One region of the Ottowia sp. VDI28 genome, then DNA from elsewhere that is predicted to be linked to it. Evidence: predicted binding sites of a transcription regulator. Region 1 holds the regulator's gene; the other holds the start of a gene.
What was found. Region 1 encodes LexA, which represses DNA repair genes until DNA is damaged. Its sites were predicted from a motif close to ACTGTATNNNNATACAGT; they were not measured.
Positions count from the first base shown of each region.

Region 2: the regulator LexA is predicted to act here: its motif matches at 2,589-2,606, upstream of WJU18_RS11160 (VRR-NUC domain-containing protein).

Region 1 covers NZ_CP149820.1:5,216,492-5,220,884, reverse strand. Annotated here, with positions in the region: gene WJU18_RS24870 (3-hydroxyacyl-CoA dehydrogenase) at 1-76, opposite strand, end outside; gene WJU18_RS24865 (D-2-hydroxyacid dehydrogenase family protein) at 100-1,107, opposite strand; gene WJU18_RS24860 (hypothetical protein) at 1,263-1,736, opposite strand; gene lexA (transcriptional repressor LexA) at 1,896-2,555, opposite strand; gene adk (adenylate kinase) at 2,794-3,450, opposite strand; gene kdsB (3-deoxy-manno-octulosonate cytidylyltransferase) at 3,589-4,362, opposite strand; gene WJU18_RS24840 (Trm112 family protein) at 4,376-4,393, opposite strand, start outside.
Region 2 covers NZ_CP149820.1:2,314,493-2,318,885, forward strand. Annotated here, with positions in the region: gene WJU18_RS11145 (Bug family tripartite tricarboxylate transporter substrate binding protein) at 1-694, shown strand, start outside; gene WJU18_RS11150 (thiolase domain-containing protein) at 808-1,974, shown strand; gene WJU18_RS11155 (Zn-ribbon domain-containing OB-fold protein) at 1,976-2,377, shown strand; gene WJU18_RS11160 (VRR-NUC domain-containing protein) at 2,622-4,307, shown strand; gene WJU18_RS11165 (ATP-dependent DNA helicase) at 4,304-4,393, shown strand, end outside.

The DNA of each region.
Region 1 (4,393 bases):
CGGCGATTTGCGCGATACCGCGCCCCATGGCGCCAGTGCCGACGATGCCGACGGTGGAGAAGCGAGGAGTAGTCATGGCCTGCGATTATGGCCGCACCGCTATCTCCTGACTTGCAAAGCCCCTGGATTAACGATATTGGTGGGGGTGCCGCGCAGGAAATTCACCACGTTGTCGAAGGCGGCGTTGAAGTATTGCTCGTAGCTGTCTTGCTCTACGTAGCCCAGGTGCGGAGTGCAGATGCAGTTTTCCAGCCGCAGCAGGGCATGGCCCTGCAGGATAGGTTCGGTTTCGAAGACGTCGACGGCGGCCATGCCGGGGCGCCCGCGGTTGAGGGCGCTAACCAGGGCATCGGGCTCGATCAACTCGGCACGCGAAGTGTTGACCAGCAAGGCCGTGGGCTTCATGCGGCTCAGATCCTCCAGGCTCACGATGGAGCGTGTGCTGTCGGTCAGGCGCAGGTGCAGCGAAAGCACGTCGCACTCGGAGAAGAAGGCCTTCTGGGAGTTGGCGGCGTTATAGCCATCGGCCATGGCACGGGCGCGGGATGCTTCAGAGCCCCACACGAGCACCTGCATTCCAAAAGCGCGGCCATAGCCAGCCACCAGCTGACCGATCTTGCCGTAGCCCCATATGCCGAGGGTCTTGCCGCGCAACACTTGACCCACGCCGAAATTCGGCGGCATGGAGCCTGATTTCAACCCGGATTGCTGCCAGGCGCCGTGCTTGAGGTTGCCGATGTACTGGGGCAGGCGCCGCATCGCGGCCATGATGAGTGCCCAGGTCAGCTCCGCCGGCGCAATGGGAGACCCTACGCCCTCGGCGACAGCAATGCCGCGTTCGGTGCAGGCATCGATGTCGATGTGGCCGCTGACCCGGCCCGTCTGGGAAATCATCCTCAGCTTGGGCAGTTTTTCGATCAACTGGCGAGACAGCTGCGTGCGCTCGCGAATCAGCACAATGACGTTGGCATCGCGCAGACGCACAGAGAGTTGGCCCAAACCTTTCACGGTATTGGTGTAGACCATGGCCGGCCAAGCTTCCAGCTTGGAAGCGCAAGGCAGCTTGCGCACTGCATCCTGATAGTCGTCGAGGATCACGATGTTCATCCCCGCATTGTGCATGCCTAAGTTACGTTTGACACTTAAGGTCTAACAAAACACGTATGCAGGAACAGGCTCAAACCCCTCTTTTCGCAGAAAAAAGGGATATGTAAAGGTACTTCAGAGAGTACGCGGCTTGGGGTTTTGCAGCGGCTTTGTACTCAGGCGCGCAGCGCGTGTGGTCCAGGCCCCGACTCGGCGGCGGCCATGCGGTCGAGTTCGGCGCAGACATCCGCCAGACGGCCGGACAGACGCAGGCGGCCGGCGGTGCCGGGGGCTTGCCCGGCCTCTACCAGGCGCATGACGCGCAGAGGCTGCGCCGGCAATGGCGGCCGGCAGGTGGCAGAGGTGGGAAGGGATGCCGGAAACGATGATTCAACCAAGCGCAAGGCTGCGCGCCGCCGTGCGGCATGGGCCCATTGCTCTCCGGACGAGGCGGCTTGGGTGGGCGAAGAAGCCGTCCGGCGACGGAAGCTGGGAACCGTAAAGGCGGGGAAAAGAGAGGCTTTGGAATCCTTGGAATCCTTGGAATCCTTGGAATCCCTGGATTCCATGTAGGCCGCTTCCGCACCTGATGGGTTGGCGGTGTGGCTGAAAATCCCGGCGCCGGGCAGTTTGAAGACATTCGATCCCATGTGAAACCTTTTCGTGAACAGAGGTTGAACACAGGCAGGATTGCGAAGGAGGTGAAATACCTCAGGATCACGCCACCGCAGGGTGTGGAAGACCCGGCCCACGCGTCGCGCGAGCTCCGATCGTCTGCACGCCCGCCACCTGCCGGTGGCGTGAGGAAGCTACATCAGCATGCTGTTGCGGATCAGACCGACGGCCAGGCCCTCGATCTCGAACGGCTCTCCTGGCTCTACCACGATGGTGGGGTAGTCAGGGTTTTCGGCGTGCAACTCGATCAGGTTCTTGTTCCGGTGGAAGCGCTTGACCGTGACGTCGTCTCCCAGCCGGGCGACCACGATTTGGCCATTGCGTGCCTCGCGGGTGGACTGAACGGCGAGAAGATCGCCATCCATGATGCCGGCATCACGCATGGACATGCCGCGTACGCGCAGCAAATAGTCGGGTTTTTGCGCGAACAGGCTGGATTCGAGGTGATAGGTCTGATCGACGTGCTCTTGCGCCAGGATGGGGGAGCCTGCAGCCACGCGGCCGATCAGGGGCAGGGCCAGTTGGGCAAGGCCCGGCAGCGCCATCTGTTGCGCCGCGGATGTTGGCCGTGCACTGCCTTTCAGGCGGATGCCGCGCGAGGTGCCACTCACGAGTTCGATCACGCCCTTGCGCGCCAGGGCCTGCAGATGCTCCTCCGCCGCGTTGGCGGATTTGAAGCCGAGTTCAGAGGCGATTTCGGCCCGCGTCGGTGGTGCGCCGGTACGAGCGATGGCGTTTTGCACCAACTGCAAAATCTGTTGCTGGCGGGCAGTGAGCTTGGGGCTGTCGATCATGGTGAAGTCCTCTGGCTGCCGTGCAGGGGGTTGATGAATGTCGCTGGCACGGGGTGTGGAGTCAAAAACCTGTGTTGATATCCAGTAACTGTATTTTTAATCAGTTTTTGTGGCAGCGCAAGTGCCCACGCGCCTTTTGAGGGAAAGTGCTGGGCGTGCGGCAAAAAAAGACAGCCACCGGAAACCTGGTGGCTGTCTTTGGGGCCGTGTACCGCCGGGGTACGAGCGGGCGGTGGTGTCAGCTTTTCAGGGCTGCCAGCGCGCGCGCGGTGATTTCGTCGACCGTACCCGTGCCGCTGATGGCGCGGTATTTGGGAGCGTTGCCCGGCTCGGTCTTGGCCCAGGTGCTGTAGTAATCGACCAGGGGGCGCGTCTGCTCGTCATAGACCTGCAGGCGCTTTTTCACGGTTTCTTCCTTGTCGTCCTCACGCTGAACCAGCGGCTCGCCAGTCACGTCGTCCTTGCCTTCCACTTTAGGCGGGTTGAACTTCACGTGATAGGTACGGCCGGATGCGGGGTGGCTGCGGCGGCCGCTCATGCGCTCGATGATGGCGTCGAAGGGAACGTCGATCTCCAGCACATAGTCGAGCTTCACGCCCGCTTGCTTCATGGCCTCGGCTTGCGGGATGGTGCGCGGAAAGCCATCGAACAGGAAGCCTGCGGCGCAGTCAGGCTGAGCGATACGCTCCTTGACCAGGCCGATGATGATGTCGTCGCTCACCAGAGCGCCTGAGTCCATCACGCTTTTGGCCTGCAGGCCCAGTGGCGTGCCGGCTTTCACTGCCGCGCGCAACATGTCGCCGGTGGAAATCTGTGGAATGCCGTACTGCTGGCAGATAAAGGTCGCTTGCGTGCCTTTGCCGGCGCCAGGGGCGCCCAGAAGAATCAGTTTCATGTGTCCCTCAGGTGGATGCGTATAGGTCTCCGCAGTGCGGTGTTACATGCTCATGGCAATGCAATACGGTACCGGGCGTGCCCCATTTGTCGAAAGCGAGAATAGCATGGGCTGGCCACAGCCCCCCGCACGAGGGAATCAGCGTGCGGGTGCCGAGGCCATCCAGAGCTTTCGCACGCGTTCCAGATCCTGCTCGGTATCGATACCCGGGCCGGGCGCATGGGGGGTGACGTAGACGGAGATGCGGTGGCCGTGCCAGAGCGCGCGCAGCTGTTCCAGCGACTCGCATTGCTCCAGGGGCGCCGGTGGCAGCGTGGGAAAGGTGCGCAGGAAGGCGGCACGGTAGCTGTAGATGCCGATATGGCGCAGGGGCGCGGGGTCGGTAGGGAGCGCGGTGATGCCTTGGGCAAAGCCGTCACGCCACCAGGGGAGCGGCGCGCGGCTGAAGGTGAGCGCCAGGCCTTGCCGGTCTGTCACGACTTTCACCACGTTTGGGTTGGTGAAATCCTCCAGGCTTTCAATGGCGTGCGCGGCAGTTCCCATCTGAGCCGCGGGCTGTGTTTGCAGCAGGTTCGCCACTGCATCGATCAATGTGGGCTCGATCAGCGGCTCATCGCCCTGTACGTTGACCACGATATCGCTGCCATTCAGCCCGAGTTGCTCGCATGCCTCGGCCAGGCGGTCGCTGCCGCTGGGATGGTCCGCGCGTGTGGCCAGGGCACGGACGCCATGGGCCGCGCAGGCCTCCAGGACTTCCGGCGAGTCGGCGGCCACCACCACTTGCGCAGCGCCTGATTGCTCGGCCCGTTCGGCCACGCGCACGATCATGGGCTTGCCGCCGATGTCGGCCAGTGGCTTGTTCGGCAGGCGGGTGGAAGCCAGCCGGGCAGGGATGAGGACAGTGAAGTTCACGGCCGCCTTGGGGTCAACCGGCCAGCGGAGT
Region 2 (4,393 bases), 2.9 Mb from region 1:
CGCCGGGTCAACGCACACGACTCCGCAGGTGATGACCAAGAACATGCCTTATGAGCCGCAGGCGGATTTCGAGCCGGTGGCCATGATCGGCAACACCTCATACGTTCTGTTCGCGAACTCGAATCTGCCCTACCGCACGCTGGAGGATCTCATCCGCTACGCCAAGGCCAACCCTGGCAAGGTGTCCTATGGTTCCACGGGCCAGGGCACTGCCGTGCATCTGACGATGGCGCACTTCGCGAATCTGGCCGGCATTCGGCTGCTCCACGTTCCCTATCGGGGAGGCGGTCAAACGCTGGTGGACGTGATGGGCGGCCAGATTGACCTGACCCTGGGAACGGCGGAATCCGCGCCCATGGTGAAATCGGGGAAGCTGCGGGCGCTGGCGATCATGGGGCCGAACAGACTGAGTGCGCTGCCGGAAGTCCCCACATGCATTCAAGCGGGCGTGCCAAAGTGCGAATTCCCGGTCTGGAATGCGATCTTCGTACCCGCAAAGACCCCGGCGGCGATCATCGCCAAGTTGAGTGCCGCGGCGCAACAGTTCCTTGCATTGCCGCCTACTCAACAGCGTCTTCGAGATTTTGGATATGAACCTGTCGCTGACAAGCCCGAGCAGCTGAAAAAGCGCATTGCGAATGAGATCAAGCTGGTGAACTCGATCGCGGCGCAGGCGGGTGTTCAACCTGAATAGGGGCTCACGCTGCATTGTTCGTCCGTGCCAGGATAGTATGGTACAAAACCAAAGTCGCGCGATTGCAAGAGATCAATCAGCGAGACGCTTCTTTCCTGGAGGGACATTCATCGATGAGCATCAAGCGCAAAGCCTGCATAGCCGGCGCATTCGAGCACCCCACACGCAAGGCGCCCGACAAGACCGTACCGCAGCTTCATTTTGAGAGCGCCATGGGCGCGCTGGCCGATGCCGGATTGACATTGAAGGATGTCGACGGCTATTTCTGCGCCGGCGATGCGCCGGGCCTCGGCCCCATGAACATGGCCGAGTACATGGGGCTCAAACCGCGCCATGTCGATGCCACCGATATTGGCGGCTCTTCCTATCTGGCCCATGTCTCGCACGCCACACAGGCCATCATGGCCGGCAAATGCGATGTGGCGCTGATCACTCTGGCGGGCCGCCCCCGCTCGGACGCCTCAAGCGGCCTGCAGCCGCGCAGCTATGGTGTCAATTTGCCGGACGAGCCGTTTGAGTCTCCTTACGGCATGGTGACCGTGAACAACTATGCCATGGTGGCCGCGCGCCACATGTATGAGTTCGGCACCACCTCCGAGCAGTTGGCGTGGGTCAAGGTCGCTGCGTCGCACCATGCTCAGCACAATCCCAACGCCATGCTGCGCGAGGTGCTGACGGTCGAAGATGTGGTCAATTCACCCATGGTCTCCGATCCGCTGCACCGCATGGATTGCTGCGTGGTGTCCGACGGCGGCGGCGCGCTGGTGGTGGTCAAGCCCGAAATCGCCCGGTCACTCAAACGCCCGGTTGTGAACGTGCTGGGCGCGGGCGAGGCCCTTAAGAACACCAATGGAGGCCGGCACGACGTTTCGTTCTCGGCCGCGCAGCGCTCGGGCGCGGCCTGCTTTGCCGAAGCCGGAGTGAAGCCCTCGGACATCCAGTATGTGTCCATCTACGACAGTTTCACCATCACGGTGATCATGCAGCTTGAAGACCTGGGTTTCTGCAAGAAAGGCGAGGGCGGGAAGTTCGTCGCAGACGGCAACCTGATTTCAGGCGTAGGAAAGCTGCCTTTCAATACCGATGGTGGTGGCTTGTGCAACAACCACCCGGCCAATCGCGGAGGCATTACCAAGATCATCGAGGCTGTGCGCCAGCTTCGCGGAGAGGCTCATCCCGCCGTGCAGGTCAAGAACTGCGGCCTGGCATTGGCCCAGGGTACAGGCGGCGCATTGGGTTCGCGCCACGGAAGCGCCACCCTGATCCTCGAAAGGCAATGACATGGCTACTCCTTCTCAAGACCGCACCATCACCGCGCCTACCGTGTACCCGGACAACAAGCCTTTCTGGGATGCGGCAGCCGAAGGCCGGTTTCTCGTCAAGCACTGCACGGCATGCAACCAGCCGCATTGGTATCCGCGGCCGCTGTGCCCATTCTGTGGCAGCGACAAGACAGAGTTCCGGGATTCAAAGGGTACCGGTACCATCTACACGCTGAGCGTGACGCGCAGAGCCGGGCCAACGGCCTACGCCATCGCCTATGTCACCTTGGATGAGGGCGTCACGATGATGACCAACATCGTCGACTGTGACCTCGATGCCCTGCGCATCGGCGACAAGGTGCGGGTGGTGTTCAAGCCCAGCAATGGCGGTCCGCCGGTCCCCATGTTTACGCCAGCTTAGGGGGAACCCTCTGAGTCGCTTATGCGCCTTCCCCTCAGGGGACGCACCTGGCGGCCCTGGCAAAGCCAGCTCCGCGGGTGCCCTGGCATGACCGGCTCCGCGGCCTTTGGATCCTTTGAGTTTCATGCGATGCGGGTGGCGCGCTGCGCTATGGATAGCTGAAATGTCTTAGGGCGGCTCAGGCCGGGCCTTCCGGGGTTTTGCTATGATAGCTGTATAAATCATCAGTTTCTCGGGTGTCCCGTTGTCCGAGCCAGTGCCGCCGCACCGTTTCTATTACCTGCACAATTTCCAGCGGGCGCTGGATTGGATTGCCGAGCGCTATCAAGACCTGCTGAGCGAGGGTGAGCAAGCGTTTCTGGAGCAGTTCGCCGGGTTGCCTCAAGCCTCCAGGGCACTCCTGGTGCGGCTGCTGATGCGGCGGGGCCCCTGGTTTCTGGCGGGCAAGCTGGCATATGAGGAAATCCCCGACATCGCCGGGGCGGCAGAACCTCTGCTGGCACTCGGGTGGCTTGATGCCGTCCACCCCATCTCATTGGAAGAGTTGTTTGCCTTGCACACCAAACCGGAGCTGCTGAGGTTGTTCGCCTCGGCATCGGTTCGCCCGGAGATGCGCAAGGCTTCGATGCTTGAGGCCCTGCAGCCTGATTTCGGCGGGCCTAGAACTTACGCGGAGTGGAACCCCCTGGCACCCAAGGCCGCCTGGCGCGTGATGGTGGGTGATCTCTGCGAGCGCTTCCGGTTGATGTTCTTCGGCAATCTCTATCAGACTTGGTCGGAGTTCGTGTTGGCTGATCTGGGCGTGTTCCGCTATGAGCCCGTCGCCTTCGATGATGCCTCGCGCGCCTTTCAGTCGCGAGCTGATGTGGACGTCTATCTGGCGTTGCACGCCTGCCGGCAAGCGCTCGATGACAGCACGGAAATCGAAACAGTGCTGCAAGCCGCCGCGCGGTGCAGGAGCGATAACCCCTGGCTGGAGAAGCGCCGTGCCAAGTTGCTGCTGCGCATCGGCCAATCCTGCGAACGCGCGCAGGATTGGCCGCGTGCCGAGCAAGCCTATGCGCAAAGTAGCTATCCCGGAGCCCGTCACCGGCGCATCCGCGTGTACGAGCGCATGGGGCGTTTCGAGGAGGCCTTGGCCTGGGCTTGTGCATCCCTGGCGGAGCCGGAAAGCGATGAGGAGAGTCAGCGCGTGTCACGCATGCTGCCTCGCTTGAGGCGCCATCTGGGTCAAGAGGGCATGGTTTCGGGCGGTGCTTCGCCAGCCACTGCCAAGTCTACCGTGGCGCAACTGCGGATGGATCTGGAGCTGGATCCACCTGCCGAACCCGCTTCGGTCGAGTATGTACTGCGCGATCACTGGCATGCTGAAAACGCGCCGGTGTTCTATGTCGAGAACGCGCTCATTAATTCTCTGTTCGGTCTGCTGTGCTGGCCGGCCATATTCGCGCCGCTACCGGGGGCGTTTTTTCATCCGTTCCAGAGTGGCCCCGCGGATCTTGGCTCGCCGGATTTCGTGCAGCGGCGTGGCGGGTTGTTCGAGGCCTGCCTGGCGCAGCTCGAAGATGGCCGCTACCCTGAAACGATCCGCCAGCGTTTCGCGGACAAGCAGGGTATGCAATCGCCCTTTGTTTTCTGGGGCACGCTGACCGAACCCCTTCTGGCATTGGCGCTGGATTGCATCCCGCCCGCCCATCTGAAACTGCTTTTCGCGCGGCTTTTGAAAGATGTTCAAGCCAACCGCAGCGGTTTTCCAGATCTGGTGCGCTTCTGGCCGGAGGAGGGGCGCTATGAGATGGTCGAGGTCAAGGCGCCGGGCGACAAGCTGCAGGACAACCAGATTCGCTGGCTTCGGTATTGCGCCGAAAACGGCCTTCCTGTGCGTGTCTGTCACGTGCATTGGCGCGGCTTGGCCGGGGATGCGACATGACCTATGCCGTGGCGGTGCGGGCGCTGTGCGAATTCACGGCGCGAACAGGTGATCTTGATCTGCGCTACACGCCAGCGCCCAGCGCG